One region of the Paenibacillus sp. W2I17 genome, then DNA from elsewhere that is predicted to be linked to it. Evidence: riboswitches for the same ligand, from Rfam matches in the RefSeq annotation. Region 1 holds a riboswitch; each other region holds the start of a gene.

Region 1 (8,163 bases):
GAGAACTTGATATTGCGTTCCACTTTGCTCTTCGCATGCATCGCCCCGATATCGATTTTGGCTTCGCCATTATCAATAATGACCGGGGAAAGGTTATTCAGCTCAATGGAGCCTGCACCGAAGCCTTTATGCTTGCTTTTTGCACTAACGATATTCAAGGCAATCTGTTTTTTGCCGTTTTGCTCGTTTTGGTCCATGTTTATAGCCTCCAAGGGTTGATACAAATATTTTAACTAATAATTGCCCCATTGCAAACATATACATGCTGTAGATGCTTGTCAACGGGAGGTATTTAACGATGATTCCACGACGCGCCAAGAGCTGGCTCACTGCATCCCTGGCCCTGTGTGTACTTGCCGGAGGGATATGGATCACTCTGGGTTATAATCGCTCAACTCATTCCGAATTGCCAGTACTCGCCCCCGAATCGGGCAAGCCTAAGGCAATAGCCCCAACGCCAGCACCTCCAGAAAGTGTACAGACCCCTACTGCCGAAGTGTACAGCAACCGTGTTGTGGAATATCACATGGATGTAAAACTGGTCGAAGGGAATGTACTGGAAGGGACCCAGACGATTACCTGGACACATCCAGGTAAAAAAACCGTCAGCGAGCTTTACTTTCATATGTATCCCAACGCCTTCTCTTCTGCTGACACCACCTTTATGAAGGAATCCGGTGGAAAGCTTCGGGGTGATGTCATGCCTACCAATGGTTATGGCTCCATGAACATTACCGAAATGAAAACGGAGGACGGGCTCTCTCTGCTGCACCGGATGCAGTATGTGCAACCAGATGACGGAAATATCAAGGACACCACCCTCATTAAAGTACGCTTGCCCAAACCCGTCAAAGGCGGGGAAAGCATCACGCTCCACACCCGATTTGAAGTGAATCTGCCGAAGATTTTTGCCCGGATGGGAACTGCTGATAATTTTGTCATGGCAGGTCAATGGTTTCCCAAATTAAGTGCCTATGAACCTGTGGGCAGACGTGGACGAGCAACGGAAGGCTGGAATCTGCACCAGTACCATGGCAATTCAGAGTTTTACGCCGACTTCGGTATATATAGTGTACGTATTCGGGTGCCTGAAACATACAAAGTTGCTGCTACCGGATTTCCGACGCAGCAAGCCGTGGTGAAGAATGGAGAAAAGGTCTATCAATTCTATGCCGATGATGTGCACGACTTCGCCTGGGCAGCCTCACCCGATTTTGTGTACGCCGAGGAACCCTTCTCTGCACCCAATGTGCCTGGTGTACGAATCAAGTTATATCTGGACCCAGCTCATCAGGATCTGAAAGAACGTTATTTCTACGCCGCGAAGGCCGCTCTAGCCAATTATAGCAAATGGTTTGGCCCATATCCTTACGCTACCTTATCCATCGTAGTTCCACCCAAAGCGGGGAACGGTGCTGGAGGTATGGAATACCCTACGCTAGTTACGGCCTTTGGAGCCGATGATACTACCCCAGGTTATGACCTGGAACGTACCGTAGTCCACGAGATCGGACACCAGTACTTCTACGGCATGGTTGCCAGCAACGAATTCGAGGAAGCCTGGCTGGATGAGGGGTTCACCTCTTATGCAGAAGACAAACTGATGGAGCAGGAATACGGATTGATTCCGAATCTGCCGGTACAATCGGGACTGATTACTTCTCCGTCATCCTTAACACAAGAATCCTGGAAGTTCGATTCACAGAATGAGTATGCAGCCAATGTCTATACACGTGGCAAGCTTGTATTGCTTGGTATCGAACATCAAGTCGGCACAAAAAAGATGGAACGCATCCTCTCTACCTATGTGAAGAAGTACCGCTTCAAACATCCCACTTCGGCTGATTTTCAAAACGTTGTGGAACAAGTGACCCGCACTTCCTGGTCTGATTATTTTGATCAATACGTCTATGGTAACGGGATGGCTGACTTTGCTGTAGAGAAGATTCGTGTTACGCCCATACAGAAAGACGGTCAAACATTGTACGAGTCATCCGTGACGATCGCAAAAAAAGGCAGTGACTACAGCGCCGTTCCTGTTCGCATTGCTTTTGAAGACGGCCATATCCTCACCAAGCAATGGAATGGCAAAGAAGATCGCATCACGTATAAATTAACTCACACATCCCCCGTATCCTGGGCCATGACCGATCCTCTGTACTCGATCGTGCTGGAGAACCACCATATGAACAATTTCCTGAAATCCGGACTGGATGAGCGGGCGAAGTCCCGCTGGAGCATGAGTGTAACCAAACTAATAGAAGCCATATTCGGAGGTCTGTCATGGTGAGGTGGAAACGGTGAAAGCGAAAATACGTGAAGGCTGGTTTCTCGTCCGTCAGCATATGTTCATTGCCGCACTCTTATTTCTTTATCAACTCATTTGGGGATATTTCTTCTATCGAATGGTACAATCGGCGGTTATCCCACTACTCCTTCGCTATCCAGATGCTGATGCCGGTGAGCTGAGTACACTTTTGTTCAAAATGGAAAGTCAACTTAACCTGTCTACCCATCCGGAGGTTCATCGTTATCTTTGGATTCTCGGGGGCATGCTGCTGGTTCGCATGTTGATCAGCCCCCTCATTCAGGCAGGACTGCTCTACTCACTTCAGCACTTTAATTCTACAGAAGAGCGCATCCCCTTCGTCCGCGGAATCAAAAATCTGTGGAAACCGATGCTGCTGCTCCACACCATACGTACTTTATTGATACTTCTGCCCGCCTACTGGCTCATACCGAAGCTCTATTCGATTCTCATGGACGGATTTCATTCCCTTCAATTACTTTTGCCTGGTATACCTTATGTTGCTGCCTGGATTGTATATGGTTGGATCATCCACCATGCCATACTCTACATGCAGTTTGGTGTGTCGGCACCAGAAGGAGAAGGCGGGGCTCACGGTACCCTCAAAGCACTCTGGATTGCACTGCGTCATCTCAGCGCTGTAATCGGCATTGCGCTCCTGCTGGGCGGAGTAAACCTGCTCGTCTTTGGGGCATTCACTTCAGCCTCATGGTTATTAACGGGACTTACCGGACTTATACTACAACAGACGTATCCACTTGCCAGATGTCTATTAAGTCTGTGGAAAATATGCAGCCATTTCCGATTATGGCAGTCCAAAATATCCAAAGGTGAGAGCAGATAGTTTAAAAATTGTTACCATCGCATGTTAAACTCAAGGCCTAATATGTACTTATAAATAGGCAAACCTCAACCTTTCCCCATCAAAGGTCGAGGTTTTTTTTGCTAAATTTGTTGCTAAACGTTGCCAAAGCCGTACTCCTCTGTTACAATAATCGCAGTGAGTTTTTAGTAACAACTTTGTAATCTTTACATTCATATTTGTAACTACTTAAAATTAAATCGTCATTTCTTGATTTCGCAGGTGCATAACTAGCATAGCCAAATTCCTGGCACCTGGGAAGCGGGGGAACCAGTTATGGGTGAATTGATCTTGCTACAGAGGGATCATAGGGGACCTTCAACCGAATCCTTAAGCTAACCTCGCAGGCGTTGGAAGGGGAATATCTCTTGTTCAAGAAGAAATTAACCGCAGCTGTACTTAGCATCACATTCGCTTTATCGCTTGGTGCAGGTAGCGCATTCGCAGATTCAAAGATGGACACAGTAATTGATTCAGCAATGGGAACTACATACAAAAGTGGGGGAACAACGCTTAACGGCTTTGACTGCTCCGGATTTACACGGTATGTATTCGACAAGTTGGGTATTGATTTGGCACGCCAATCCAGTTCCCAATTCGACATGGGCGATTCCGTATCCCGCATGGAGATGAGAGCTGGCGATCTGGTGTTCTTTAATACAACAGGTAAAGGCGTATCTCATGTAGGAATCTTTGTAGGGGATGGAAAGTTCGCACACTCCTCTTCTTCCAAAGGCGTTACGATCAGTGCATTGAGTGAAAACTATTGGGCCAATCGTTATGTTGGCGCGAAACGGATTATGAGCACGGACGCATATGAATCACTGGCCCTTGACTAGGGACAAGCTGAGCAACATGATGCTGTAACCATTAAACATACTGGAACGAAGCAAGAAGCATAACAGAACCGCCCGGTACATTCTCCGCAGGAATGTATCCGGCGGTTTTTTTGTGCTTCAATCCTTATTCATGTTGCAAGTTATACTCGGGGCATATCCTGCGACATCAAACAGGTTCATTTTGCGTTCGTTCGTCCGTGCCCTTATGATGTTTTTACCCATCCCGTTATAATATAAACGGAATTACCGGAACTTTTGTTTCATTTTTTTCTCGGGAAGGAAGACTTGCTAAATGAACATCTCTTTTGTAGAGTGGACAAAGAGTTCTGTTTCAAGGAAAGGAGCATGCAGGTGTATGAAGGAAACCCCTGTGACGTTTCACGTTGTACCTATGCGAGAAGAACATGCGGAGCTTATCTGCAGTTGGCAGTATGACCCGCCTTACAATATCTACAGCTGGCTCCCCTGGGAGCAGATGAAAGCTCTGGAAGTGGAATTCGGAGATGCACAGCTGCGGCAGGAGCAATATGCGATCGTCCTGGATCAGAACGATCGTATATGTGGGTTTGCTCAATACTTCCCACTTCAAGGGGTAACCCGGATTGGCCTTGGCATGCATCCAGAGCTGTGTGGTCAGGGTCAAGGGATAGCTTTTGTCACTGCCATTGTACAGGAAGCCATTCGCCGAAATCCCACAAATGAGATTGATCTGGAAGTACTCACTTGGAATGCTCGTGCCATTCAAGTCTATCTGAAGAGTGGATTTGTCACCCAGGATACATACGAACGACAGACCCCAAGCGGCTTGAAGCCCTTTCACTGTATGGTTTATGAAGGGCCTCGCGGTTAGAATCCATTGCAAAACAACCAAATTTGCCCCTTGTTATGTGATTAGTTCAAAAAATTCCCACAAAATGCTATGATGTCAGTACAGGTTCCGTTATAATGATATGGATAGTTTCAGGTTAGATGATCTTTCATTCTGGAGGGGACATAAGGGATGCACAAATGGATCATGAGCGGAGTATTTTTTGCAGCATGCGCTTTAGCTATTGTTTTAATGTTTACGCTTCCAGGGAAAGAGGAAGTGGCTGAAGAAGCCAAACCAACCATGCCGGAAGTAACATTGGATGCCGGACAGGCTGAGGCACTGGTCAAAGCCAATTGTATCTCCTGTCACGGGGATCAGCTTCAAGGTGGCGTAGGACCTGCTCTGGCAAATATCGGTAGCCAAGATGATCTGGAGAAGATCTATTCTACGATTGTCAAAGGTAAAGGTGGTATGCCTTCCTTCAAGGGCAAACTGCAGGACGAAGAGATTGCAAATATCGCCATGTGGCTGTCAGAGAAGAAATAATCTCTGCACACGCATAACAAAGAGGCGCTTAATCCCCTTTTGGGAGAATAAGAGCCTCTTTGTTATATCAATTATTAAGCCTCTGGCGCATTCTCGGCCAGAAAGGCCTCAACTTCACGTGCGGACGGCATCCCGGACTGGGCGCCGAGCTTCGTCACGGATAACGCGGCCGCACCCATGGCGAAGCCTACGGCCGCGTCCAAAGTCTCACCGCGCGCGAGGGCTACTGCCAGCGCGCCGTTGAAGCAATCGCCAGCGCCGGTTGTATCGACGGCGCTTACGGCGTAGCCGGGCGCACGGCACGCGCCGGCACGCTCTGCTTGTACGCGGCCACCAGGCGCCGCCGCGTAAACAGCCCCCTCGGGGCCGAGCGTCGTGACGACAGCGGCCCCGAGGGATGCGGCGAGCTCTGCGACCGCCGCATCCAGGTCTTCCGGCCGGAGATGATCCCGGCCGGTAAGCACGGCAAGCTCACTGCGGTTCGGCGTGACAACGTCGACGCACCGCAGGAGCTCCTGGGGCAGACCCGGCACCGCGGGAGCCGGGTTGAGCACCACCAGTGCGCTGCCTTCAGCCGCCAGTTGGGCGGCGCGGGTAACCGCTGGCAGCGGGATCTCCAGCTGCAGCAGCACCGCTGCGGCTGCAGTCAGGCTTTTTACCGTATCCGCCTCTTCCAGCATCTCAGGCACCACTTGCCCATTCGCACCAGGAATAACGATAATCCGGTTGTCTCCCCGAGAGAGCCAGATGGAAGCCGTCCCTGTAACCGTGTCTTCCAATATGCGAACCTGCGAGGCATCTGCACCACTTTCCGTCAGACTGTGCAGCAGACGTTCACCAAAACCGTCCGATCCCACCGCACCAATCATCGTAGTCTGTCCACCCAGACGCGCAGCGGCAACAGCCTGGTTGGCCCCTTTGCCACCAGCGAGGTAATGCAGCTCCTCACCGCTCACCGTCTCTCCCTCTTCCGGAATCGTGTCTGTCTTCACCACAAGATCCATATTGAGACTGCCTACGACAGTAATAAGAGGTTGTTTCTGATTATAGTCTGACATGTATGGTTCACTCACTTCTGGCCGCGCGATAATAACCGACCTCGTTATTGCGACCTCATTTTGTCATAAGCTTCGTTATATTGCCCTGCTTCCTTGATATCTACAGATGTAATACCACCCGCATCCCATGATGTGAGACGCAGCGTAACCGTTGTATAATCAATCGTAATAAAAGGATGATGATTGAATGCTTCCGAGATCGCAGCGACCTCATCCACAAATGCAATCCCTTTCATGTAGTTGGAGAACACGAATTTACGTACAATCCACCGTCCCTCTTCCAGTTCCCAGCCTTCCAGCCTCCCTAGATGAGCTTCGACTTCCTCTTGCGAAAAAACCATGCGTTATCTTCCTCCCCATAGGATGGTACATTACAGACGTGAGTCCGTATAACCACCGACACCTTCGGCGCTATCAACAGCAACCTCAAAGGCCAGGCTCACCGCCATGCGGTTGGCCCATTTCACGACTAACATCTTACCACGGACAAGCTTCAAAATCCAATCAACTACATGGCATAGAACCACTAACCATAAGGGTTTGAGGACAATTCCAGTTCCATTCATACCCCTGTAAACACACTAAATTAAAGGTACAAACGTCAACTCTTCTTCTCCGATCAAAATATGAATGCGGTGCTGTTCCTTATCATGGATGACCACGCCACTTCCAACCGGAATAACAGACTCCTCGCCCAGCGCATAGAACAAATCCTCCGCCAACGCCTCATCCACTTCAAGTTGGTCAGATGCAGCCAGTCTCTCCCACTCTTCCGCGTCCATTTCAAAGAAAACATACCGATCCGGTATGCGTCCGATTGCCGTTGTCAGATCTGTCAAAATTCCTTCATAATCCCGTCCATGCTTTACGCCCATTGGCTTTTCACTCCTATTCGGCCCCTAAGGAGCGGATTTGATCTTATTATACCTGAAAATAGCCCTTAAAAAAAAAGGCCTTCTGGTCGATAAATACATATATGACCGTTTTAACTGTTTTAGCAACCGTAAGGAATGCCTAACATTGAACGGATTGCGGCCAAAAATTCGTCCGGAAGCCCGAACACAGCCGCTTGAAAGGATTCAATTTTATCTCATGGATGAGGTGTATGATGAACATTTCAACGATTATTGGACTAATTTTGGGGCTGGTCTCCCTTGTATTTGGTATGTTCTTGAAGGGTGCGCCCTTAATCAACCTGGTTAACAATCCCGCAGCCTACATTATTATCTTTGTTGGTACGGCAGGAACCATCTTTATCGCATTTCCGATGTCTGAAGTTAAAAAAATCCCTAAGCTTTTCGGGATTGTTTTCAAAAATCAAGTACTTATTGATCGCGTATCCCTGATCGGCACATTTATGGATTGGGCTTCCACTACCCGTCGTGAAGGTTTGCTTGCACTGGAATCAAAAGTAGAAGAGATTGACGATCAGTTCCTTCGTGGCGGTATGCGTATGATTATAGACGGCAACGATCAGGAATTTGTAAGTGATGTACTCATGGAGGATATTCATGCTACAGAGGAGCGCCACCGTGGCAGTGCCTTGATCTTCGCTCAGGCGGGGATGTACGCACCAACGCTCGGGGTTCTCGGGGCCGTTGTAGGTCTCATCGCAGCACTTGCCGATCTCAGTGACATGGAGAAACTCTCCCATGCGATTGCGGCAGCATTTATCGCTACACTCCTTGGTATATTTAGTGGTTACGTGTTATGGCACCCGATGTCTAACAAGCTGAAAC
Region 2 (8,163 bases), 2.2 Mb from region 1:
GGTACAAACGCTATGTTGCCTGGTCAGAATTACTGACGATTGTAGGCTTGTGCGAAGAGTTGTCCTTCTCTTGGAAAGAACAATTTACACCGCATCAAGTGGAGTACCTTGAAGAACGTGTGATGTCCGCCAAAGTGCTTGATTTTTGGTTCGAGAAGAACGACAGCAAAGAGCACGCGCAGCGGTAACTTTCAGTCGGGACATAATTTCGAATGACATGACAGTCCAATACAGTCACGTGAGACCTAAATGACATTTCATTTAGGTCTCTTTTTGTAAATAAATTTGGAATATAGGAGCCATGAAGATGATCAGTGATACAGAACTGGACGCCCTGCGTCTGTCAGGTGAGAAAGTAAGAGTAGTACGGGACGAGCTGGAATCTAACGATGTAACCGGGATTGTTGTTGCCTGGGATGGCGAGCAGGTACTTATCCGTCGTCAGAATCGACGTGTCGTTAAGCTGGATCGAGGTTACCGATATCAGCTGTTCAGCGAGCCGCGCCAGAGTCCACTTAGTGAGTAACAGCTTATAATTATGGCAGAGCCATGAGCGTTAAATGTTTGGAATTACCATGATTTCTTGGCATAATTGACTCACTCGGGAGAGAAGATAGGTACAGTGAGGAAGATCTGTAACTATAGCCGAGAGGGTGTGCTACAAGCCATGACATTGATGAATGATAAAGTTCATGCCTACAAGGATCAGATTGGAGCATTAAGCGATGTGCTGCCAGGTGTGGTTAAGTCGTATCATGAGTTTACCGGAGAATGCTTCCAACCTGGCGTGATTGATGCGAAGACAAAACAGCTAATTGCACTCGGCATTGGATTATTCGCCAACAATGAGGTATGTACCTTCTACCATGTAGAAGAAGCCCGTGCCAAGGGAGCAACAGATCAGGAGATTATGGAGACCGTTGCGGTGGCCGGAGCTGTTGGAGGAGGACATGCCCTGTCTCAGGGTGCGATGCGAGTGCAGAAGGCGCTGCATTAATGAAAAAACATGGTCATACTCTGTTTAGTACAGGAGTAATGACCATGTTTTTTTAAAGTTCATCTTTACTTGTTTTACTGTTCAGTTTTTTATTGTATTTGTCCACGTCCGCAAATTTTTCCATTATGGAATAGCGTGCCTTATATTTAATCGATGATGATTTAGTCCAATATTCAATCGTTGATCGGTCACTGGTCCAATTATATATAAAACTGTTATTGTAGCTTTCAAGCTCTGGTTTACCATATTTATTCGTAAGTTCTTCCAAAATTTCATCAGAATCCTGATTAGTCAAAGTGCCGAAATCGTAACTTGCTTCAATCATTAAAAAGTCATCTAATGGATATGCATCTGCTGCATTTTCCATTTCTTCAAGGCGCTGGTCCATTATTTTGTATATCTCTTCTTTCCTTGTTTCTGTGGTATTGGGGTTATTTAATTCCTCTGATAATTCACTTCCTTCTTCCATCATTTCCAGAATGCCATCATTGTCTAATAAATCAGTGAATACGTATTTAGCATCTGCTTTCTTACCCAAGACTACAAGATTGGAATACTCGATACTTTTCTCATGGTCATTATGTACGTCCTCTTCATAGCCCAAGTTACCGTTCTTTTCTTCGGCTGAAATGACTTTGTCGATCTTGGTACCCCATGAAACATCTCTAAAATCTTTTTCGTTCTCACTACTGCATCCTAAACTACCTATTACTAAAATAGCAAAACTTAAAACAAACATTAACTTTTTCAATTGTTCTCCTCATCTCCTTTTATTTCCTAAAACATTTTACATTGTTTAAGAAAGCAGTTAAAGACAAAAAATGGTTAAACAAAAAAGGCATCCGGTTAATAACCGATGCCTTTTTGTATGTGAATTACATTTTACCTAACATTTTATCATACATAAACTGTCCAGTTACCCGACGTGCTGTTACATAGCGGTCATTGAAGTATGGATTCGATAACTTCGTGATGCTTACGCCTTTACTGCTGGAGGCGTGAGCGAATTGTCCACCGCCGATATATACACCTGTATGTGAAATGCCTTTGCCTGTTGTATTAAAGAACACCAGATCACCTGTCCGAACATTGCTCTTGGATACCGGAGTACCTGCTTTGGCTTGCTGCTGAGAAGTACGTGGCAATTCAATACTGTATTTGTTGAAAAGATATCTCATAAAACCAGAACAGTCGAAGCCGGCTACAGTTGTGCCACCCCATTTGTAAGGAATACCTGTCATGTTGTTCACTACGGAGTTGATACTGCTTGCCTCTGTGCTTGTTGCCCCGGATGTAAATAATACAGCTGCTCCAAAAATGGAGATAATCAGTTTTTTCAAAATCAATGTTCTCCCTTCGATGCCTACGGAGTTAGCTAAGGGTTCGGTAGAAGGTTCCCTATATTTCCTATGTATAAGAATAATTCACCCAAATTGGTTCCCCCGTTTTCAAACATGAAACTCGGCAATGAATAATTAAGTTTTTGTAACTATTTGAAACTATATTGCATAAATGCGTAATTGTCAAACCCATTTAAAACCCTTCGTAATACCTCAATGTTAGCGGAATTAAGGTTTTTATATGAAAGAAGGGATCAAGTTTGGGTATCATTCATGACAAAAACGTCATTATTGATTCGTTTAAGACGAATTTGGATAAATAAATAGGTTTGTCATGAGTTAAAAGAACTATCCCGTTATGTAGAATTGGAGAGATTATATTCATTAAGTTGCATATATTGACAAAAATCGATTTTTTGCATATTATCTGATTATCCAATCCACATATTGGATTAAAATTGATTTTATTATGCGATAAATACAAATAAAGGAGGTTTATAGACGCGTATCATAGGTAAAGTAGAAGTGGAAGATTTATAAAAACGAGCATAGGAGAGTGTTACAATTGAAAGCGAAGAAAATAATTACTTTTGTCCTGGCATGTACGATGGTGTTTTCAGCAGTTGGAATGGCAGTTCTTCCTGTAGGGACGGTATCTGCTGCGGATGCATCGGGTACGACAGCGAGTATTTCTGATATTTTGAAGAACCAGCTGCCGGATGGAGGTTGGAGAAAAGATTATAAACAGACAAGTGGAGAGTGGGCGAAGTCCACGATTGACAACAAGGCTACATACTCAGAAATTAGAAGATTGGCGAAGGAATTTAAAAAGACGAATGATCCGCGTTACTCCACAGCTGCAATCAAAGGAATTAACTTTTTGATCAACATGCAGTATTCAAACGGCGGATGGCCACAAGTTTACCAAAGCTCTGGATATCACAAGCATATCACTTACAATGATGATGCCATGATTAATGTAATGATCATGCTGGATGAAGTAGCGGCACGCAAAGGTGATTTCTCGTTTATCGACAGCACACTTGCTAACCGCAGTAAAAATTCAGTTGCCAAAGGTGTGGAGGCGATTCTAAATACACAAGTCGTTTCAGGTGGTAAGCTGACAGCATGGGGACAACAACATGATTCCAGTTCCCTTAAACCAGCGAGCGCAAGAATCTACGAAGTGCCATCGCTGACAGCTGGAGAGAGTGTAACGATTGTTAAATTTCTGAAAACCAGACCTGCTAACGCTAAAATTACTGCATCCATTAAAGGAGCGGAGGCTTGGTTTAACAAGGTGAAAATTACGGGTTACAAATATGAAAGAGCTAATGGAGATAGTAAAATTATCGCTGATTCCAAAGCTGCACCAATTTGGGCACGCTTCTATGAGATAGGAACGGATAAACCAATCTTTATTGGTCGTGACGGGGTAGTAAAATACAAATTAAGTGATATTGATAAAGAAAGAAGAGGCGGTTACGCATGGTATGGCAACTGGCCTTCCAAGCTATAATTTGAAGTATGCTTCCATTATAATAAACCAAACTATTAGCAGCAGTTAAAGGTAAAGCCCGAATCGACATGGACGTCTGGTTCGGGCTTTATTGTTATTATTTTCAGTGTTGACATGATAGATTCCGCATGATATATTATTTCTTGTCGCCGATATTGATGACGGAGATACAATATGCGGTCGTGGCGGAATTGGCAGACGCGCACGGTTCAGGTCCGTGTGGGCTAACCCCCGTGGAGGTTCGAGTCCTCTCGACCGCATCTAATGAAAAGGCTCCTTAAGCTAACGCTTAAGGAGTCTTTTTTTGCATTTTTTGATATAACACTAGATTTAGTATCCAAGAGATTAGTGCTTAGCTGCTCTTACCGCAAATGGTCTTCCATCAGCCATACGGAACGTTTATTGTGCTGCGGTAACATTAACGCTGTCAATATTTGGTCCTTCCGATCCAGTGGTGACCACTTTCAATGTATTGGTCCCCGTGTTCATGGGGACCTGTATTGTTTTTTCAACCCAAGTGGACCAGCTTCCCGTAGCCGGAAAGGGCTCGTTGCTGATGACTTTGGTTCCGTTCACAAAAATGTCGAGGTTCCGTGTGCCGCTTTCCAGCGCATAACGAAACTTTACGTTTTTGGTACCTGTTGTCGTGTTATTAATGCCGTTCCATTGAATGGCTGAACCAGTCATCGCATTGAAGTTAACATACCCGGAGCCAGTGTAACCGGGGTAGATTGTTTCAATGGCAGCTTCCGTAAGTGACGTTCCGGTCTCGGCTTCATACGTAGTGCCACTGCCTGTATTCCCGCCGCTATTTCCGCCAGTAACGTTGGCAACAAACGTTGTTACGCTCTGAGGCGGGAGCTGTGCCGTGAAGGCTCCATTGGATACGGTAAGCGGGGTTCCGCTTGCCAGGTTTCGACTGCTGTCCGTAATCCATGAGGACACAGTAGAGGCATTACCATTCTGCAGAACGAATTTTTGGCTTGTGGCTGAAGTTCCACGGTTAATCGCCACGACGACGACTTTGTTATCACCTTTATAGGCTGAGACAAATGTGTTTGTATCCGGATTTTTCGTTGCATCGACTCGCAGGTAGCCTGGACGCACGAATTTAGAGAAATGAGCCATATTATACCCGCGTTTGCTTATGGTACCGTCCTCTTTCATCGGACCATACTGTCTGCGGATGTACCACCACACGTAGGCCTGGAAATCACCTTCTACCATGGCATTGTGCATGTGATAGGAAACGTCTAATGCTTCAGGCCAGCGGTCTGCTGAGTTGTTGTCACTGTTCGGAACATACACCTCAGTCATCCACAGTTCTTTACCGGCTCCTTTTTGCTTAAAGAGAGGGTAGGCAAAATTCGAAATCTGGGTTCCATACGTATGTGCTCCCAGAATGTCCATGTTGGCAAGTGCCTGCGGATCATTCAGGATTGGGTCGGATATGTTCTTTAAGTATTGGAAGGATTCAGGCGCCATGACTTTGGTACCTTGAATGGACCCGGCATTTTCTTTCATGAATCGAAGGATCTCTTGTGGAGTCCACCAGGTCCAGTCATGAGCATAATCGGGTTCATTTTGCACAGAAATGGCATACAGATCTACGCCGTTATTTTTCATGTAGGTTACAAAGTCGTTCAGATGTTGCGCATATGCGGCATATTTGTCGTATTTCAGACGTTTGGCATTTGTGTCACCATTGTGGTTGAACGTTTCAACCATGCTGCTTGGAGGATTCCATGGGGATGCAAATACAATAGCACCCTTTTCGATAGCCCGCTTGGCTGTGGCAACTTCACGGTACCAGTTATTAGAATCTGGATCGACGTAAATCCTGAGAATTGAGAAGCCTAACTGATTCTGATCATTACCAAAAGCAGTTTCACGTTGAGCGGGAGTCAGATCACCAATCCAGGCAGGAAGGTTAATGCCCCCAAAGCCCTTGATCAGCTGTTTTTCCGAGGACAAATTAATGTTGGCATCGCTGGCTGCTGACACATTTGTCGGTGTTAACATCAAAGGCAGGGCTGTTAAACAGGCCAAAAGAACATTAATCGTCTTTTTTAGTTTGAATTTCACTACTTTCATCCTCCTCGATAATGGTAAATGGTTACATAGAGAAACCGCGACCAGGGATAACAAACAAGAATAGCGGATTGTCTGGCATTTATTTTATGTAAACCCTTTCAAAACCTCCTTCCATAAATCATAGGAATGAAATGCAGCACATAAGCTCTTTCATTTGTTGATTCTACTAAATAATTCCTAAACTGAAAACCTGACAAATTACAGTATTTTTTCTAATTAATCTCTATTTTCTAACTGTTCAATGACAGTTCTTGTCTGAATGCAAAGGAGAAAATTGGAATGATGGAGATCTTCGCTTGAGATAGAGGTCTCCAATGGTGGGGGGTATTGTTATTAAGGAAGGCTTTGGCTTACATATTCCTCCCTTCATTATCAAACAATGAGATCACAGAAGTTACGGGGAGGGAATCATGATGAAGGAACAGAGAAAGAATTATCGATTCATTGCAGGTATCATGGCATTTTTGATTGTGTTTTACGCAGGCACATCGGCAGGAGGGCCTACAGCAACAGCTTCAGAGTCCCCATCGAATCACAAACGGTTAGCGATTATCATCGATGATGTTGGTAATGACATGAAGGGTACGGCAGAGATCCTGGCGATGCCAGTTAAACTAACGGTAGCGGTCATGCCTTTTTTGCCAACAACGAAGAAAGATGCGATAGCTGCACATGAAAAGGGGATGGATGTGATTGTGCATATGCCCATGGAACCCAAGAAAGGACGACCTGAATGGCTGGGCCCGGGTGCAATCACATCCAGTCTAACAGATGAAGAAGTCCGCTCACGCGTGGAGAAAGCAATTGATGATGTGCCCCACGCCATTGGAATGAACAATCATATGGGTTCCAAAATTACTTCGGACAAACGCATCATGTCAATTGTGCTCGATGTATGCAGGGAGCGGGGCCTCTTCTTTGTAGACAGTCGTACGAACTTTCGCTCCGTGGTGGGGGAACTGGCCATATCCAAGAATATGCCACCTGTGGGTAATGACATTTTCCTGGATGATCAAAACTCCAAGCAACACATTCGCAAACAACTGGATCTGGCTGCTCAGCGTGCGATCGATAAGAATATCTGTGTTGTCATTGGTCATGTCGGTCATTCGGGAATGAACACATCCGCAGTAATTCGTGAATCCGTCTCCCGTCTGCAAAATCAGGTTCAATTTGTAGGAATCGGTGATCTGGTTCGAGATGTGTGGCAATGGCATTCTGCTCCTACACTACCGACAGGTAATAAATAATGCCATTGGCAATGGACTGGGCGATTCGTTTTTGCTCAGCGGGGTCATTCATTCTGGCTCGGTCTGCCGCATTGCTCAAAAATCCGGTTTCAACGATGACGGCAGGTTGCTTCACGTAATTCAATATATAAAAGGGCTTGCCCCATACGACCCCGTGCTCCGTTCCGTACAACTTGTTCATGGCATCCTGAATGGATTGGGCCAGCAAATAACTCCTGCCTTCTTTCTGGTGTAGTACCACCGGGCCGTGTACATTCGATCGGGGACTCCAGTTCGCATGAATGCTGACCACGATATCTGTACTTACTTCTTCGCTAAGGCTTTTACGTTGGGCAAGATCTCTGGTATGACGGGAGCGGCTGTTCAGCCAGCGGTTCTCATCACTAAGTGCATAATCACCAAGTCGATTGATGATAACGGCATAACCTTTGCTGCGAAGCAGCAGATAGACCTTTTGGCTAATGGCCAGGTTGATATCTTTTTCCAACACACCTTGGGCTGACGTACCACCGTCAATACCGCCATGGCCTACATCGAGCAGGATAACCGGTGCTGCAAAGGCATGATGACTTGAGCGATAAGCATCTCCATCGGTCACTGGTAGCATGGATGGACTGTTCTGGGACGGGGTGGAATGATCTGAACTTTGAGGTACGGCAATATCAAGATAGGCTGCTTTTCCATAAGCCACATGGGGCAGCATGAGAAGGCAATGGAAGCTGATTAGCAAGGCTACCGAAGCGGTCAGCAGCTTATACATGGGAATACACACTCCTTTATGAAATAGGTATCGAATTTCAGATTAATGACTCGATGGATACCTTTGGCATTAGACTGTGCATTCTGAGGGTTTTCATACTTCTTTCAATAAAAAAATGTTTAACCAGTCCACATCCTGCACACAATAGAACTATCGTAAGCTCCGCAAATGTGAAGGAGCGAAGGAGGCAGAATTATGGCCAA
Region 3 (8,163 bases), 3.9 Mb from region 1:
TATGGATTTCAAATCATATGTACTCATATCCTATCCACCTACCCTTTTCTATATGTTATATATGGAGGAATTATGGCTGTCATGAGCTAAATCCGCAATGAAACTTCTCACACTGCGCATATTTTATGGAACCCCCGGGCATACCAAGGAGAACGTCATTTTGGAAAAGGAGGCCGTTATGATGCGCGTACGCCTCATTATGCTGATGGTTATCGTTATTTTTCTAGGGGGATATCATGCTCCAGTTTCATCGCGTGATGTTTCAAGCCCGTCAAGTGAATCAGTATCAGGTTCGGATTCTGCAGAAGAAGAACAACTGACATTGGGACAGTTACGTCAAAAATATGCCGATACGTTCAAAACCAATGGTCCTTCAACAAAGAAGGTTGCACTGACTTTTGATGATGTACCTGATCCACGGTTTACTCCACAAGTGCTGGATGTATTGAAGAAATACAATGTCAGAGCTACATTCTTCATCGTGGGTAGTCGTGCTGAGAAACATCCGGATCTGGTGAAACGCATCGTTAAGGAAGGGCATATGGTTGGTAATCACAGCTACAATCATCCTGAATTCAGTAAGCTGTCGATGAATGCCTTTCGCAAACAAATTTTACATACCGGGGATATTATTCGACGATTGGCGGGATACACGCCGAAGATGATTCGGCCGCCTTATGGAGACATTAATGAAGAACAGCTGAGATGGGCTGCCAAACAACACTATAGCATTGTGAACTGGAACGTAGACTCCCTGGACTGGAAAGGCCTTTCAAAGGAACAGGTGAAAGATAACATCCTGTCTGCCGTAAAACCCGGATCCATCGTTCTGCAACATGCTGGAGGCGGTGTAGGATCAAACCTGAACGGCACGATTGAGGCTTTGCCTGAAATCATTGAGGAACTTCGTAATCGAGGGTATGAACTGGTCACCTTGGACGAGATGTTGGGATTGCCAAAGGCCAAAAATTAGGATGACCGTGATAGCAAATAAATGAGAACATAAAAGGGTGCTGTTCAATCGCAAATTAGCGACTGGCAGACACCCTGTTTGAATTCATTTTAAATGTAATTTACTCTCTATTTCAGAATGTACAGCTCGATATCCTGAAAACCAAATGTGCTTACGGACTGTTTGCTACCCGGGATAAAGATATCAATCCGATGACCCTTGATTGCACCGCCCACATCACGCGCTGTGGCTACAAAAGCCTGTTTTGGCAATCCTGGATGGCTGTGACCAGTTACCAGTACTTTGGTTCCGAGTGGAATCACACTTGGATCAACTGCAATCGTGCCCAGTTCAAGGTCATTTCCGAAATAATCGACTGCACCCCAGCCTCCATTTTCAGACGGATCAGCAGAGTATGCCGTTGCTTTTACGTTCACAGCTTTGCTGTAATCGAATGTTTTACCCCAGGCCTGAACCACTTTGTTATCTGCGTTAACGTCCAAGCTTGCTGTGGTAACCGTTTTGGCTTGGGTCTTGCTCTCCGTCGCCGCGGCAGCAACATTGTTTGCCTTACCGGGAATCGTAATTTTCAAACCACCATAAATGTTGTAAGGTGAAATGTCGTTGTTTGCTTTAACCAACGTGTTCATTGCTACTCCATATTGTTTTGATAAGGTGTAGAAGGTATCCCCTTCTTTGGCCACATGAACTGAATCGGCGTGAGCCGGAACGGCTTGAATGAGCATTGCTGTTGTCATTAATGCTACTGCTGTTTTGGCTATACGTTTCTTGTTAATCATGGTCTTCCTCCCTCATTGTGCCTGCGAAGTTAGTTGTCGGATTCGGATGAGGAGCCCACCCTATAGGTTCTTCATTACATTTGAAACGTTATGTACCCCTAATTCACCCCAAGCAGTGTGCTGTAGATCTTCCCCCTGCACAATCTGCATCGTTACATCCCCCGCACTCCCTGTCCGGAAGTTTCGGCAGAGTTCAATATATCACAATTTTGTAACCTGAACTTGTAGTAATTCTTACCAAATGGTTTTTTAGCATGTAAGCATATGTAAGAGTACTGGATACTTTAGAAATATTGGACGACCCGATTCCTTTACATTTGGTAACAGAATAGTTACTTTTCCGAATCCATACGTGATTATTAACCATAAAAAAATAGCGTCACCGACTCGAAGTCAGTAACGCTATTGATCACTTTCATTTAGAGTACTTTGGCAAGAAAATCACGTGTACGTGAATTTTTCGGTGCTCCAAACACCTCATCAGGTGTTCCCTCTTCTACAATAACCCCGCCATCCATGAACAGGATCCGGTCTCCTACTTCACGTGCAAAACCCATTTCATGCGTTACAATGACCATAGTCATCCCGCCTTCTGCAAGACGTTTCATGACATCCAACACTTCACCGACCATCTCGGGGTCCAGTGCCGAAGTAGGCTCGTCAAACAGCATGACATGCGGCTGCATGGCCAATGCTCTTGCAATGGCGATCCGCTGCTTCTGTCCACCGGACAGCTGATTCGGGAATGTATCTTTTTTATCGTACAAGCCCACGGTGTTAAGCAGATCAGCAGCAATTTTCTCCGCTTCCTGAGTGGATTGTTTTTTCACTTTAATCGGAGCAATCGTAATGTTTTGCTGTACCGTTTTGTGTGGGAACAGGTTGAAATGCTGGAACACCATGCCCATTTTTTCCCGAGTTGCATTAATGTTGTGCTTCGGATCGGTGATTGACACACCTTCAAAATCAATCTCACCCGAGGTAGGCTGTTCCAACAGGTTCAGACAACGTAAGAAAGTACTTTTACCTGAACCGGAAGGGCCGATGACTACGACAACCTCACCTTTGCCAATCGTCACGTTAATGCCCTTAAGCACATCGTTATTACCATAAGATTTGTGTAATTGTCTAACGTCTATCACTTGCACTCAACTTCCTTTCCAGTCGTCCAAGCAGCTTGGACAAAATAAACGTTAATACAAAGTAGATGGCTGCTGCAATCAAAAATGGACTCAAGCCTTGATACGTAATGTTTTTGACCACACTTGCCTGATACATAATGTCCACCATACCGATAACAGAGATAATGGAGGATTCCTTGATGATCGTTATGAATTCATTACCAATTGCCGGCAATACGGCCTTGAAAGCCTGTGGCAATATGATGTAACGCATTGCTGCACCTCTGCCCATTCCGAGGGAGCGAGCTGCTTCCAACTGGCCACGATCCACCCCTTGAATACCTGCACGGAAAATCTCCGCCAGATAGGCACCACTATTGATTGAAAGTGTAATGATACCTGCCTGAAGTGCAGTGAAGTTAATGCCAAAGCTCAGGGAAAAACCATAGTAAATAATCATCAATTGTACCAGCATCGGTGTGCCACGGATCACTTCAACGTAAGCAGTACCGATCCAGCGCAAGATTGCAGCGTCATGCAAACGGAACAAACAGATGATCAATCCTATAATTACCCCGAAGATAACCCCAAGTGCAGACAACAGAAGTGTGTATCCTACACCTGTAGCATAGAAACTTTTGTACTCCCAGAATACTTGGAAAATATTTTGTGATTTGTTCGCTTTATCCGCCATCAAGAGGCTGGCATCCGTCACCATTTGATTGATTTTATCTTCGCTTTTCAGTCGCTCCAGTGTTCCATTTACTGCAGCTAGCAGCTCGGTATTACCTTTACGAATCCCGATTGCCGCTTCTGCTTGCTCTTCGTCCGGAACAGCAGCAGCAAGTCCAATGATATCGTCCAGATAACCTGCAGCAACGGTATCTTCAACGATTGCCGCGTCAATGCGTTTTGTTTGCAGTTGAAGCACGATATCCGAGATTTTATCCAGCGCAGTAAGCTTCGCTCCTGGAATACTCTGTCCGATCGTTTCCTGAATGGAGCCTTTCTGAACGCCAATCTTCGCATTTTCAAGTTCTGCCATGGTTGGATATTTGTCTTTATCCACATTGCGAACCATAATCACTTGTTTTGATTTATAATAGGTGTCGGAAAAATCGATACTTTTCTTCCGCTCATCCGTCGGCGTCATACCTGAAATCACCAGATCAACACGCCCGCTCTGCAATGAAGGCAGAAGACCGTCGAAGCCCATATCCTCAATCACAAGCTCAGCGCCAAGATCTTTGGCAATCTCTTTGGCGATCTCAATATCGAAGCCGACGATTTCATCTTTGCCATTAATCACTTTATGGAATTCGTATGGTGCAAAATCAGCACTTGTACCGAGCACCAGCTTTTTACTGCTTGAATTGTCTGTAGTCCCACTTGCAAATGCCACAGGAACGGCAGTTGTCAGTAGAACAACAAAGGTCAACAGCATCATGGTGTAACGACTTATTAATTTCAACCTTGTTCTCTCCCCTTACAATACTTTGTATGCTTCTCATGTTGATGACTGAGTCATTATAAAGTACAATGCATGATTATGCAATGCATTTTGACATTACAAATCTTGACTTGTTTCTGAAAAAATGAAGCAAACATGATATAATCAATGAATTATTTTCATTTTTGCATAAGGAGTTTACTAATGACAGCTAACAAATCACAAATTCTGACGGTTATTGATCAATATGCTTCCCGTTTTAAAGCCATTTCATCATATATCGGTGCCAACCCCGAATTGGGAAATGAAGAGTATCTCGCTTCTGCCCGTTTGAAAGAAGAACTGGTCTTCCACGGTTTCACTGTAGAGGCTCCAATCCTCGGTTTGGAGACAGCCTTTATCGGAACCTATTCAGCCGCCAAACCAGGCCCTACCATTGCTTTATTGTGCGAATATGACGCCTTGCCGGAGATCGGTCACGCTTGTGGTCACCATCTGATCTGTATGATGAGTCTTGGGGCCGCTGTTGGGCTAAAATCTATTCTGGATGAAGTAGGTGGAACCATTAAAGTGTTTGGTACCCCCGCTGAAGAGACACGTGGTGCCAAAGTTCCGATGGCTGAAGCAGGTTTGTTCGATGACTGTGATGTCGCTCTCATGGCGCATCCATATTATGCCTACGAGAAGTCAGGCAGCTCGCTGGCTATTGATGCTGTGCAATTTGAATTCCATGGCCGATCTTCACATGCTGCTGCAAGTCCGCACGAAGGTATTAATGCTCTTGATGCCGTCATTCAAACGTTCAACGGAATCAATGCATTCCGGCAACAAGTGAAAAGCACCGTGCGCATTCATGGTGTGATCAACAACGGAGGTCAGGCAGCAAATATCATTCCTGACTATGCTTCTGCGCAATTTTATGTACGGGCAGCAACTCGCAAAGAACTGAATATTCTCACAGAACGTGTGATTCAGATCGCTGAAGGTTCTGCTCTCCAGACAGGTTGCAAGCTGGTGACATCCAACTATGAAACGTCCTATGACGAGATGGTTACCAATGAAGCATTCTCAGCTGCGTTTAGTCAAAATCTGATGGAACTTGGTATTCCGCAAGAAGAGATTGTGAGTGGTAATGATCACGGCTCTATGGACATCGGTAACGTTTCCCTGAAATGTCCTGCCATCCATCCCTACATTCGTGTTGTAGACGAGGTGCATACACTGCACTCCATAGCCTTCCGTGACCTTGCACTTCAGGAGCGCGCGCTGGATGGCATGATTCTGGGAGCAAAGGCACTTGCTACAACAGCCTATGACGTACTGAGCCAGCCAGAGCTGCTTCAAACCATCCGCACGGAGTTTGAGCAAGCTATTCGCTAAAATTTACTTTCAACATGTTATATAGGGGTGCCCTGAACAATCTTGAATTCCAAGCTGTTCAGGGCACCCTTTTTCTAAATTAGCTGTAAGTATATTCAGCACAAAGCTGGAAATGCTGTGAAAGAAACCTTTGAAAACGATGAAAATAATACATTTTATTACAGTAAATGTGATTCTTTGCTGGCTAACTTGGTTAATTATAACTATAACTTATCCTATATTCAGGAGGTGCTGTCATGCTGCTCGAAGCCATGTATCATGTTCCTCGTGACAAGTGGGCTTATGCCTATAATTCGTCTACCATACATCTGCGCGTACGTACCAAACGTAATGATGTGCAATACGTGACCGCACTGACCGGAGATAAGTACGATTGGAATGGAACGTACAAGGAAATTCAATTGGAGAAGGCTGCTTCAGATAACATGTTTGATTATTGGGAGGCTGCTGTCAAGCCACAATTCAAACGTCTCACCTATATATTTCGGATAACTGCCGGTTCAGAAGATGTGTTTCTAGCGGATAATGGAATTCATTATGAGACCCCCTATCCCACCGGAGGATATTATGAGTTCTCGTATATACATGAAATTGATGTGTTTAAGGTGCCCGAGTGGGCCAAAGAAGCTGTCTTTTATCAGATCATGACGGAACGGTTTGCTAATGGAGATCCCAAGCTGAATCCAAAAGAAACCCATGACTGGGGTGGCAAACCTGAGTTGAACAATTATTTTGGTGGAGATCTGCAAGGTGTGCTGGATCATCTGTATGACTTAACTGAACTTGGCGTGAACGCCATTTACTTTACCCCGTTATTCCAGGCCAATTCCTACCACAAATACGACACGATTGATTATAAAAAAGTCGACCCCCATTTCGGTGATAATGCCCTGCTTAAACAATTGACAGAAGAATGTCATCGCCTGGGTATACGTGTCATGCTTGACGCGGTGTTTAACCATTGCAGCGAAGACTTCCCTCCTTTTCAAGACGTTCTCCAGAATGGAAAAAACTCTAAGTATGCCGACTGGTTCCACATCAATGAATACCCAGTTCAGATCAAGGATGGTATACCAACCTACGATACATTTGGGTTCTATGGCAACATGCCCAAGTTCAATACAGCCAACCCTGAGGTTAAGGCATATCTACTCGATGTCGCTGAGTACTGGATCAAGGAAATTAAGCTGGATGGGTGGCGTCTGGATGTAGCAAATGAGGTGGACAACCATTTCTGGCGTGATTTTCGCAAGGTTGTTAAGGCAGCTAATCCTGAAGCCTATATTGTTGGTGAAGTATGGAGCGACTCCCTGACATGGCTCATGGGGGATCAATTCGATTCCGTCATGAATTATCCATTTGCCGACAAAGTACTTCAGTTCTTCTGCGGTTCAATGGATGGGTATAACTTTGCCAACGAGATGGGTTCACTGATTATGCGCTATCCGCAACAAACCAACGAAGTGATCTTTAATATGCTGTGCAGCCACGATACCCCACGACTGCTCACCCGATTAGGAGAAGACAAACGCCGTTTAAAATTGTCGGTTGTATTTCTTTTCACCTATATCGGTACACCTTGTATTTTCTACGGCGATGAGGTGGGAATTAGTGGTGATGCTGACCCGGATTGTCGAAAATGTATGGAATGGGACCCGGCCAAGCAAGACAGAGAATTGTATGATTTCTATCGCCTGATGATCGATTTACGCAAAAGCCAATGAAGCCCTGCGCAAAGGACGCTTCCGATTCCTCAAGGCGGATCACAATGATCCCTGTATCGTGTACGAGCGTGTGGATGACAACCTTCACTTTACCATATGGATGAACAATACACCTCAAGATCGAACGCTTTCTCATCCTATGGAAACAAAAGACTGGAAGGATGCATTAACTGAAGAGCCTGTGTTGCCAACCGATGGAATGATGAATATTAAGCTTGATCCCTATGGGTACCGCATTTTGTACAGACAGCTTGATCCGACAACCATCCAACACTACTGAGATTTAAATTCTGAACAGTCATATAAAAGAAAAGAAAAGAAAAGCACTTCCACCGTCTCAGATGATACTTCATTCTGAACTTTGGAAGTGTTTTGTTTATTTGATTAAAAAAGCCACAGCAGGAATGCTGTGACTCATTCAGGATTGCATCAGTTTACTGGATCAAGTGTGATCCGACGATAAATGTCCATATATTCTTCAGCTGAGACATTCCAGCTGTATTCTCCGCCCATTGCATTTTTCACAATTTTCTTCCAGTGTTCTGGCTGTTTGTAGATCTCCTCGGCACGCCGAATGGTATTCATCATGTCATGTGCGTTAAAGCTTGTGAATGAGAAACCATTCCCTTCTCCAGTAAACTCGTTATATGCCTGCACAGTATCGTTCAGACCGCCTGTTTCCCTTACGAGAGGCACACTACCGTACCGCAGAGCCAGTAACTGACTAATGCCACAC
Region 4 (8,163 bases), 1.5 Mb from region 1:
GCCGCAGATTACATTTATATCATGGACAAAGGAACCATAACCCTGCATGGGACACCGCAAGAGCTGGATATGTCGCAGTTTGAACATCATCTCTCCGTATAGTTGTAGTTAGTCGGCGAGTGGAGAAAGGTTTCAGGAACGCTTGTCCAGGATATTCGAGTATTTCGGATATAACCGCCGGATGCATTCCGGACAGATGTCATGGGTGAATTCGGCGTGGGTATGCTTCTCCAGATAACTCTCAACGGAGTTCCAGTGTTCCTCTTCGTCCTTGATTTGTTTGCAGACGGCGCAAATAGGCAGCAGTCCGCGCAATGTGCGCACTTCAGACAATGCTTTCTTCAATTGGTGTTCTGTCTTTCTTTGTTCGGTAATATCCATGTGTGAAATTAAAGCGAGATCGGTATCACCAGAATTGAATTTGAATAAGATAGAGGGGTGAGTTCTACACGAAACCACCTCTTTTCGTTGTATACAGTATACACGCAGATGTCATATGTATGATTTCGTTTAAAGGGTATTCCGCGTTCTTTCAAATTCTGTGCGACAAGTGCCGTGTTAGGGTTCTTGCTTCGTTTTGCCCAGGCTTCCGTCAGGTGCAGGTAGTGTCTATGACTACTGTGTATATCCGGGTTTGGTGAGCATTGACCAAGTCCCTGTTGCCAGGCACGGTTACAACTTTGGATAATCCAATTGTCATCAACGATGATGAGCTGGTGACGTATGGACTGGAACGACAGCCTCTCCAGATCGGATGTAACATGTCTCATGGATGAGATCCTCCTTTGGCAGAAATCTTATCTCAGTTCATCTGGAATATCCAAAATATCAGCGACCAGGTGCCTGAATCGGGTTGCTTTGCGTGTGCCGTGAATAAGATTGGATAAACGATAGGGTGGGATGCCATGCTGTTCACAAAAGGTCTTCTGGTCCACTTGAAGTTCGGTTAGCCGTCGTTTGATGGCCCATCCGAACGGAGTAACTGGTTTTTTCTTGTTCAAAAGGGTTCACCCCTGGTTAGAATGTAGTATTCAGCCGCCCTTTCTTCATGTAGAATATATAGAAATGCGAGCTGTATGTTTCATTATATACGTAAATTCGTCATCTAACAATTAAAAAAGACGGAAAAAAGTGTATTTTGTGATTATAAATGGCGTAAATACGTAAATAAAACAAATAAAATGACAAAAAACACGTCGGCAAGGAGGTTGCCGCGTGTTTTTTAGTTTGTTTGAATGAAGGGGAGCAGGTATGAGGAGGAAGAGGATTAGGCCCTGTAGGCATGAAGCCCAGCTCCGAGCATATGGAAACTGGGGAAAAACGATTTCATGGACATCGAGGTTGGCTGTGCCAGTCCATCCGCAGCCGAGGCGCTGACGGTCTTCCATTCATTCTCCAGATCTGTGGCCAGGCGGACCATCAGATCCTTGGTTGTATCGTTGTTCAGGGGAATGACTTTGGAGGCTTCGGTTATGCAGGCATTCATGGCTGAATGCAGGTAACCAAGGACCGCCTCTTCGACCGGGATGTCGAGGTGGTGGTTAATCCAGGCGTGAACAGTGGAGAGGCAGCCAACCGAATCATATTTGGCAAAGATCTGTTCGAGCTGGCTGAATTCAATCCAGGGGTGCAGAGCGCGTGCGAGTCTGATCAATCGTTTACCCATGGTGGCAGCTTGTTCTCTGAGATCTCCAGGGGTTCGCTGAACATGGACGAGCTTGTCGATCAGAGCTATCCGCCATGTATCCTTGTGATCTGCTGCGGTATAGATACCTTTGATGGCCATACCTTCAAGACGAACGATGCTCGGATGCAACTGACAACGCATGAATGATTCGAGATCTTCAGCATTACGAATGGTACCCTCCCTGATATGGATATCCATGCCGAAGGAATGGGTGAACCCTCCAACCTGAATAGAGGAATCAAGCAGTTTGACATAATCGAGCAGCTTATTCCCACGGTTCACAATCATTCGCCTCCTGTGTTCGTTAAATGTCAATTAAAGTGACGTTTATATTCCTTTTTGTTTGAGAATCCGAATTATATGATAGTTATCATCCCATAAATGTCCGCTTTTTGTCAATAGTATCAGTGAAATTTAATGAATAGAATCTAAATCTAAATTATTGTGTTATTTTAAATAACGTGTAATGTCATATGAATGAATAGGTAAAGGAAGGACTATATATAAATGAATCAATAAGATCAGCTCAAGCCGGAAAAGAGGGGATCAAATCTAATGATATGCAGTTCATGGGTAAAGATGACGAGATTATGCGATTTTTGATGAAAATGCCTAGCTGAAAAAGAAGTATTAAAAAGCACTTTACTTTTAGTTCTGAACCCGGTATAATCAATTCTGTTGCCGATTATTTACGACATGCGGTCGTGGTGGAATGGCAGACACGCTATCTTGAGGGGGTAGTGGGCGTATGCCCGTGGAGGTTCGAGTCCTCTCGACCGCATCATATGAACGATTAAAAAGAAGCTTTCCATTAATGGAAAGCTTCTTTTTTGTCTTTTTCGAACAGTATGACATCAAAGTTGAGAAAAAAAGGCCATCCATTACCGGGGCAATGGTGCTCTACCTTCCGGCTACGGGTGGCCTGTGTATTATTTTTGCAGCAAATTCTTGATATCTTCTTCAATCTTGTCCGGTGTTGTTTTGGGAGCATAACGTTTAATGACCTGTCCGTTCTGATCCACGAGGAATTTGGTGAAATTCCATTTGATTGCTTTGGAGCCGAGCAGGCCAGGAGCTTCTGTGCTAAGGTGTTGGAAAAGAGGGTGAGCGCTTGAGCCGTTCACATCAATTTTCTCAAACATGGGGAAACTCACGCCATAATTCATCTGACAGAACTCGGCAATATCGTCGGAAGATCCTTTTTCCTGTGCAAACTGGTTGCTTGGGAAACCAAGAACTTCAAATGGAGCATCTTGAAACTTGTCTTGCAGTTCTTGTAGACCTTTGAATTGAGGGGTAAGGCCACATGAGCTTGCCGTATTCACAATCAGGAGCACTTTGTCACGGTAGTCGGACATTTCAACTTCTTGACCGCGAAGTGTATTCACTTTGTAATCGTAGACTGTCATCTAAATCGCCTCCATTTATTTACTCTTATATCTTCTATTATATTGGTTGCAATTAAATATTGCAAAACTAATATGGTGTTAAAAGCATCAAAACAGGCAAGTTGTGCAGAATACGTGAATGAATTGCGAAGTGATTTACGCCAGAGTGAGAATTAGATAGCCTTGAAGAGATAGATAGAGTATAACTTTGTTGTAAGCGTTATTATGGATAGGAATTGGCAAAAATCTGCCGATTCGGTGATCTGCGCGGACTTTACACCGACATGGCACGGGTGTATGATTCATAACGTAATTTCAATTTAAACTAAATTGTACCTGAAAAACGAAACAAACGATAATATCGCTCGATCTTATCCTTAAGATATACGAACGATGTTTTAATCGCTGAGTTTCCATTCATTGATGAGTGGAAAACGGGGGAACCAACGGAATGCGCTGTCCAGGACAGTGGCATTCATGGGGTGAATTTTCCGGTGACAGCCGGAAATAGGGCGACTCTCGCGCCCGAATCCGTCAGCTAACCTCGTAAGCGTTAAAGGGAGAGGCAACAAGCCGTACGCTGGTTCATGGTGTTTTCGCCATGGATTATTTAAGAAGCGTTCGGGAGGCCTTGGTCCCCCACGCTTCTTTTTTGTTGTCTTTTCACGCCAAGGGAGGAACGAATGATGGATACTGAGATGATCTTAGTGACTGCTCCAAATGAAGCAGGACGCAAATTTATTAAATTGCTGATGTACAAAAAAATGCCGTTTGCCGTTCTAACCAACAGTGCAGGGGAAGAGCGCAGACTCCGTAGAATCGGAGTAGAACATGTCATTCGCATGAACACGGCTGCAGCTCAAAAATGGTTTTTGCCGCAGGGCAGCGTAGGCAACGTGTTTATTTTCGAGAACAGCCTGAATCTGACCTGTCGTTATTTACAGATCTGCCGTTCATGGACATCGAAATCCCTGTGCGTGATTACGGAGCAGAGTCATCCTAAGGGCATCTATCGGGGCATGGGCGCAGACCGGATTGTATATTCGCTTAATGGGGAAGTTGGCTTTCTCCTCAATGGTTAATGCCATAGCTTGTGATTGCTCAGGTGTAAGGTGCCTGTTATAATTGAATGTATCGATAAACGGAAGTTTGAGGAGACTCATGCAAGATGGTGAGTCTTCTTTTTTATGGTTTTAGAGGTTGTTCAAGGAGGAATTGGCGTGCCGGATGTAGGTGGATTGAAATGGTTGTTTTTTGATGTTGGAGATACACTGGTAGATGAATGGGAGCCGGTTGATGATATTATCGGACAGTTCGTCCGTGAAGCTTGTGCTTTGGGGTATCCGGTGACAATTGAGGCGGTACGCGAACTGTTCGCGAACTGTTACCAGAAATATGAGCAATGGCCTATGAGAGTGGCGATTCGCACATTTGTTGAAGACGAGGGACACCAGAAACAGATTCAGGACAAGCTGAAATTTCAAAAAGATCTTGAACGTCCTTTTCCTTCAGCGGATTACGTTCTTCAGCAGTTGTCACGGCATTATCACATTGGCATTATTGCCAATCAGAGTCCTGGAACGGAAGAGAGACTGGAGAGTTACGGACTGCGGAAGTATGTTGATGTTCTGGCCTGCTCGGCTGAAGAAGGAGTGTCCAAGCCAGACCCTGAGTTATACGCTGTAGCCTTGAAGCAGGCCGGTTGTGAACCAGAGGAAGCCGTCATGATCGGCGATCGGATCGATAACGACATTATACCTGCTCGGAAGCTGGGCATGCGTACGATTCGAATTATGCAGGGTTACGGAAGATTCCAGCCAGAACTATCGGATGACAAACGTGCGGATTGGACTGTGGATTCATTGGATCAGCTCCTGCCGTTACTGATACCAAATCAGGATTAGATGATTGTTTATTGGATTTTGAGTTTTACTATAAAAGGAAACACCTTGCTGTATTGCAACAATAAAGGCTGATCAACTTGGGTATTGCATACCGGAGTTGATCAGCCTTTTTAGTATTTAGTCGATAAGAACGAGATTAGAATAACCGAATCGTCTGAATGATCAGATATACATTCAGCACAACGATAATCGCGGCAATGACCCATGAGATGATTTTGAGCCACAATTTGTTGGCGAATGCACCCATGCTTTTTTTATCACTCGTGAACATCACCAGGGGAATTACAGCAAAGGGCAATTGTAGCGACAGCACGACCTGGCTCAAAATGAGCAGTTCTTCTGTGCCGTGTTCTCCTGCAATGGCTGTCACAATTACCGCCGGGATGATGGCGATCAGACGTGTGACCAGTCTGCGCAGCCAAGCCGGAATTCGAATGTTCAGGAAACCTTCCATAACTATTTGCCCAGCGAGTGTACCTGTAAGGGTAGAGTTCTGACCTGATGCTAACAGCGCCACACCGAACAGAATACTTGCAACCGTAGTACCCAATAGAGGTGTCAGCAGATGGTAGGCATCTGCGATCTCGGCAACCTGCGTCATACCAGCACTGTGGAATACAGCAGCAGATACAATCAGGATGGCTGCATTGATGAACAGGGCCAGTGTCAGCGCGATTGTAGAATCCATGGTCGAGTACCGAATGGCTTCTTTTTTGCCCTGTGGTGTCTGTTCGATCTGACGGGTCTGCACAATGGAAGAATGCAGGTACAGATTATGCGGCATCACGGTTGCTCCAATAATACCAATGGCAATATAGAGCATAGCCGGGTTTTGCAGAATCTCAACATTTGGTACAAAACCATGGAGAACACCGCCCATATCCGGTTTTGCCAGAAACAGATCAATCCCGAAGCAGAGGGCGATGGTTGCCATCAGCACAATGACGAGAGTCTCCAAGGCGCGGAAGCCTTTGTTTTGCAGTACAAGAATCAGGAGTACATCAACTGCTGTGATGATAACGCCGTATAACATAGGAATGTTAAATAACAGCTTTAACGCGATGGCAGAACCAATGACTTCAGCCAGATCGGTGGCTGCAATGGCAAGCTCACACAGAATCCATAACATCATGACAACAGGCATGCTGAATCGTTCACGACAGGCTTGAGCCAGATCCCGTCCAGTGACGATGCCGAGCTTGCCAGCCAGCGACTGAAGGACAACGGCCATCAGGTTTGATAACAGGATAACGGATAACAAGGTATACCCGAACTGCGAGCCGCCTGCGATATCTGTTGCCCAATTCCCGGGATCCATGTAACCTACGGCAACGAGGTATCCTGGGCCTACAAAGGCGAGGAATTTCTTCCACCATGCAGCATTCTGCGGAACTTTCATGGAACTATGTGCTTCTCCAAGGGAAGGGGCCATGCCCGCAGTAGACAATGATTCTCTTGAAGGAGCGTTGAACGGATTTTTTTTACTCATACGATAATCACCTGACTTTGAATGATTGATTTGGAAATATTGTTGCGGGACAACCCGCTCATGATATATCTAAATTTTTATGTTTATTGTTACATTGTACTCCTTCAATTGTTTTTGTCTAGTGCAACTTTTATGTATCAGCACAAAATTCCGGTTGTAGCTTGAAGATGCCCCTTCGTATATTACCCAACCTTGGAGAAAATACAGCCATGGCATTGAAATGCATGAAAATAATAAAGTTGTAAAAGCTGATAAAGATACAAAATTGCGTTTCAAAATGAGCCAGAAGTTTAAATTGAAAGGAAGGCAGTAAAAACTATATGGATAAGGGAGAGATTCTTAAATGGAAGCTTTATATACAGCAGTAGCGACAGTTAAAGGTGGACGTACAGGTTCTGTGACTTCTTCGGATGGCGTGCTTAAGCATGATCTGAAAATGCCAAAAGAGCTTGGTGGCTCCGGTGGTGAAGGTACTAACCCTGAGCAGCTTTTTGCCGCTGGATATGGAGCATGTTATGAAAGTGCCCTTGCCAATGTAGCGCGCAAAGCAGGTGTGAAATTGGAGGATGTGGTTGTTACAAGTAACGTATCCATTGGTAAAGACCCTGCGGATGACGGTTTCCAGCTGTCTGTTCGTCTGGACGTTAGCATGCCTGGTGTAGATCACAGTCAAGCAGAGGAACTGGCCCGCAAGGCGCATGATTTCTGTCCATATTCCAAAGCAACACGCGGCAACATTGATGTTGTTTTAAACGTAGTCTAAGATTTGACTCCTGGCAAGTAAAGGGAACATATAGAGCAGGGTATCCCAGATACCTGATGCTCGACTACAAAGCCCTGCTGGCAATCGGCAGGGTTTTGTGTTGATTATAATATATGGACATGGTGCAGGAGATTAGATGCCAGATCGCGTACTATTTTACATAATTGCACTCCCACTTCATGCTACACATTCCATAAAGGGGGAACGAAGATGAGTATTGAAGAGATGATCGAGCGGCGATTTGTGTGTACAAAATGCAGGGGCACGGATTGTAACATTAAGGAAGTTTCCATGTCAGGAGCAGGCCTGAGCAAGATGTTTGATATACAGCATAACCACTACCTGTTCGTGGCTTGTGCTTCCTGCGGGTATGTTGAGGTATTTGATCCGGATGTTTTGAAAGGGAAAAAACAGGGGCAGGTCGGGACTATTCTGGATATTCTGTTTGGCGGGTAGACATGCGCGAGTTGACATTGAACTGAATTTTCTTTAATATAACTTAGTACTGAGTAGTGTCATTGCATGAACCAAATTTGAATTAAACAGGTGATATCCATGTCTTATAGACCGCGTATTGCAGATTTAGAATTAGCTTATGGTAACAAGGAAGACGGATTGTATGAATTCAAAATGAATTTGGTAGACGGTACTAAATGCCGTGTATTCTACACCCGTTCCCCGGAATGGAAGATGACCAATATCAGCCGTCTGCAGAAAACCCCTTGTCCAGTATGTCGCAAAGATTTCATTTGCAAATGTATGGACCAGTGGGCAAGTGACCTGCATCAACAGATGATCGATGACCAATGGATGGAAAAGGCAGTTACGGAGTAATTGTCGGACAGATACGAGCGTGGGCACAATGCCTGCGCTCTTTTTCTTTTTATTTCCCATTAATGCGTGTTCAAAAAAGAGCGGTTTTCAGTCTTTTT

The links. A riboswitch is a leader RNA that binds a small molecule or an ion and turns the genes downstream of it on or off. The one in region 1 is predicted to bind cyclic di-AMP.
Region 2: another riboswitch for cyclic di-AMP. It lies ahead of QF041_RS10050 (C40 family peptidase); the one in region 1 lies ahead of QF041_RS20175 (C40 family peptidase).
Region 3: another riboswitch for cyclic di-AMP. It lies ahead of QF041_RS02555 (3D domain-containing protein); the one in region 1 lies ahead of QF041_RS20175 (C40 family peptidase).
Region 4: another riboswitch for cyclic di-AMP. It lies ahead of QF041_RS13380 (HAD family hydrolase); the one in region 1 lies ahead of QF041_RS20175 (C40 family peptidase).

Annotation. Positions count from the first base shown of each region.
Region 1 is NZ_JAUSXM010000001.1:4,491,721-4,499,883, forward strand. Features, by position in the region: gene QF041_RS20160 (YwhD family protein) at 1-197, opposite strand, end outside; gene QF041_RS20165 (M1 family metallopeptidase) at 299-2,290, shown strand; gene QF041_RS20170 (hypothetical protein) at 2,301-3,152, shown strand; cyclic di-AMP (ydaO/yuaA leader) riboswitch at 3,398-3,535, shown strand; gene QF041_RS20175 (C40 family peptidase) at 3,539-4,009, shown strand; gene QF041_RS20180 (GNAT family N-acetyltransferase) at 4,365-4,859, shown strand; gene QF041_RS20185 (c-type cytochrome) at 5,010-5,366, shown strand; gene rbsK (ribokinase) at 5,441-6,424, opposite strand; gene QF041_RS20195 (4a-hydroxytetrahydrobiopterin dehydratase) at 6,469-6,765, opposite strand; gene QF041_RS20200 (hypothetical protein) at 6,796-6,990, opposite strand; gene QF041_RS20205 (hypothetical protein) at 7,006-7,299, opposite strand; gene motA (flagellar motor stator protein MotA) at 7,533-8,163, shown strand, end outside.
Region 2 is NZ_JAUSXM010000001.1:2,309,479-2,317,641, reverse strand. Features, by position in the region: gene QF041_RS10070 (hypothetical protein) at 1-188, shown strand, start outside; gene QF041_RS10065 (hypothetical protein) at 308-526, shown strand; gene QF041_RS10060 (carboxymuconolactone decarboxylase family protein) at 668-997, shown strand; gene QF041_RS10055 (hypothetical protein) at 1,050-1,748, opposite strand; gene QF041_RS10050 (C40 family peptidase) at 1,873-2,337, opposite strand; cyclic di-AMP (ydaO/yuaA leader) riboswitch at 2,343-2,474, opposite strand; gene pelA (pectate lyase) at 2,903-3,856, shown strand; tRNA gene QF041_RS10040 (tRNA-Leu) at 4,033-4,116, shown strand; gene xynC (glucuronoarabinoxylan endo-1,4-beta-xylanase XynC) at 4,256-5,950, opposite strand; gene QF041_RS10030 (divergent polysaccharide deacetylase family protein) at 6,358-7,200, shown strand; gene QF041_RS10025 (N-acetylmuramoyl-L-alanine amidase family protein) at 7,175-7,960, opposite strand; gene QF041_RS10020 (YqzE family protein) at 8,156-8,163, shown strand, end outside.
Region 3 is NZ_JAUSXM010000001.1:550,756-558,918, reverse strand. Features, by position in the region: gene lpdD (prenylated flavin chaperone LpdD) at 1-27, opposite strand, end outside; gene QF041_RS02560 (polysaccharide deacetylase family protein) at 182-973, shown strand; gene QF041_RS02555 (3D domain-containing protein) at 1,081-1,752, opposite strand; cyclic di-AMP (ydaO/yuaA leader) riboswitch at 1,755-1,951, opposite strand; gene QF041_RS02550 (amino acid ABC transporter ATP-binding protein) at 2,172-2,894, opposite strand; gene QF041_RS02545 (ABC transporter substrate-binding protein/permease) at 2,881-4,320, opposite strand; gene QF041_RS02540 (M20 family metallopeptidase) at 4,528-5,703, shown strand; partial or broken gene QF041_RS02535 (alpha-glycosidase) at 5,940-7,707, shown strand; gene glgA (glycogen synthase GlgA) at 7,857-8,163, opposite strand, start outside.
Region 4 is NZ_JAUSXM010000001.1:2,996,224-3,004,386, reverse strand. Features, by position in the region: gene urtE (urea ABC transporter ATP-binding subunit UrtE) at 1-102, shown strand, start outside; gene QF041_RS13410 (hypothetical protein) at 133-345, opposite strand; gene QF041_RS13405 (hypothetical protein) at 390-770, opposite strand; gene QF041_RS13400 (hypothetical protein) at 798-1,001, opposite strand; gene QF041_RS13395 (urease accessory protein UreF) at 1,268-1,969, opposite strand; tRNA gene QF041_RS13390 (tRNA-Leu) at 2,386-2,468, shown strand; gene QF041_RS13385 (glutathione peroxidase) at 2,617-3,096, opposite strand; cyclic di-AMP (ydaO/yuaA leader) riboswitch at 3,469-3,643, shown strand; gene QF041_RS13380 (HAD family hydrolase) at 3,759-4,157, shown strand; gene QF041_RS13375 (HAD family hydrolase) at 4,296-4,979, shown strand; gene QF041_RS13370 (Nramp family divalent metal transporter) at 5,116-6,411, opposite strand; gene QF041_RS13365 (organic hydroperoxide resistance protein) at 6,812-7,231, shown strand; gene QF041_RS13360 (zinc ribbon domain-containing protein) at 7,442-7,687, shown strand; gene QF041_RS13355 (hypothetical protein) at 7,787-8,065, shown strand.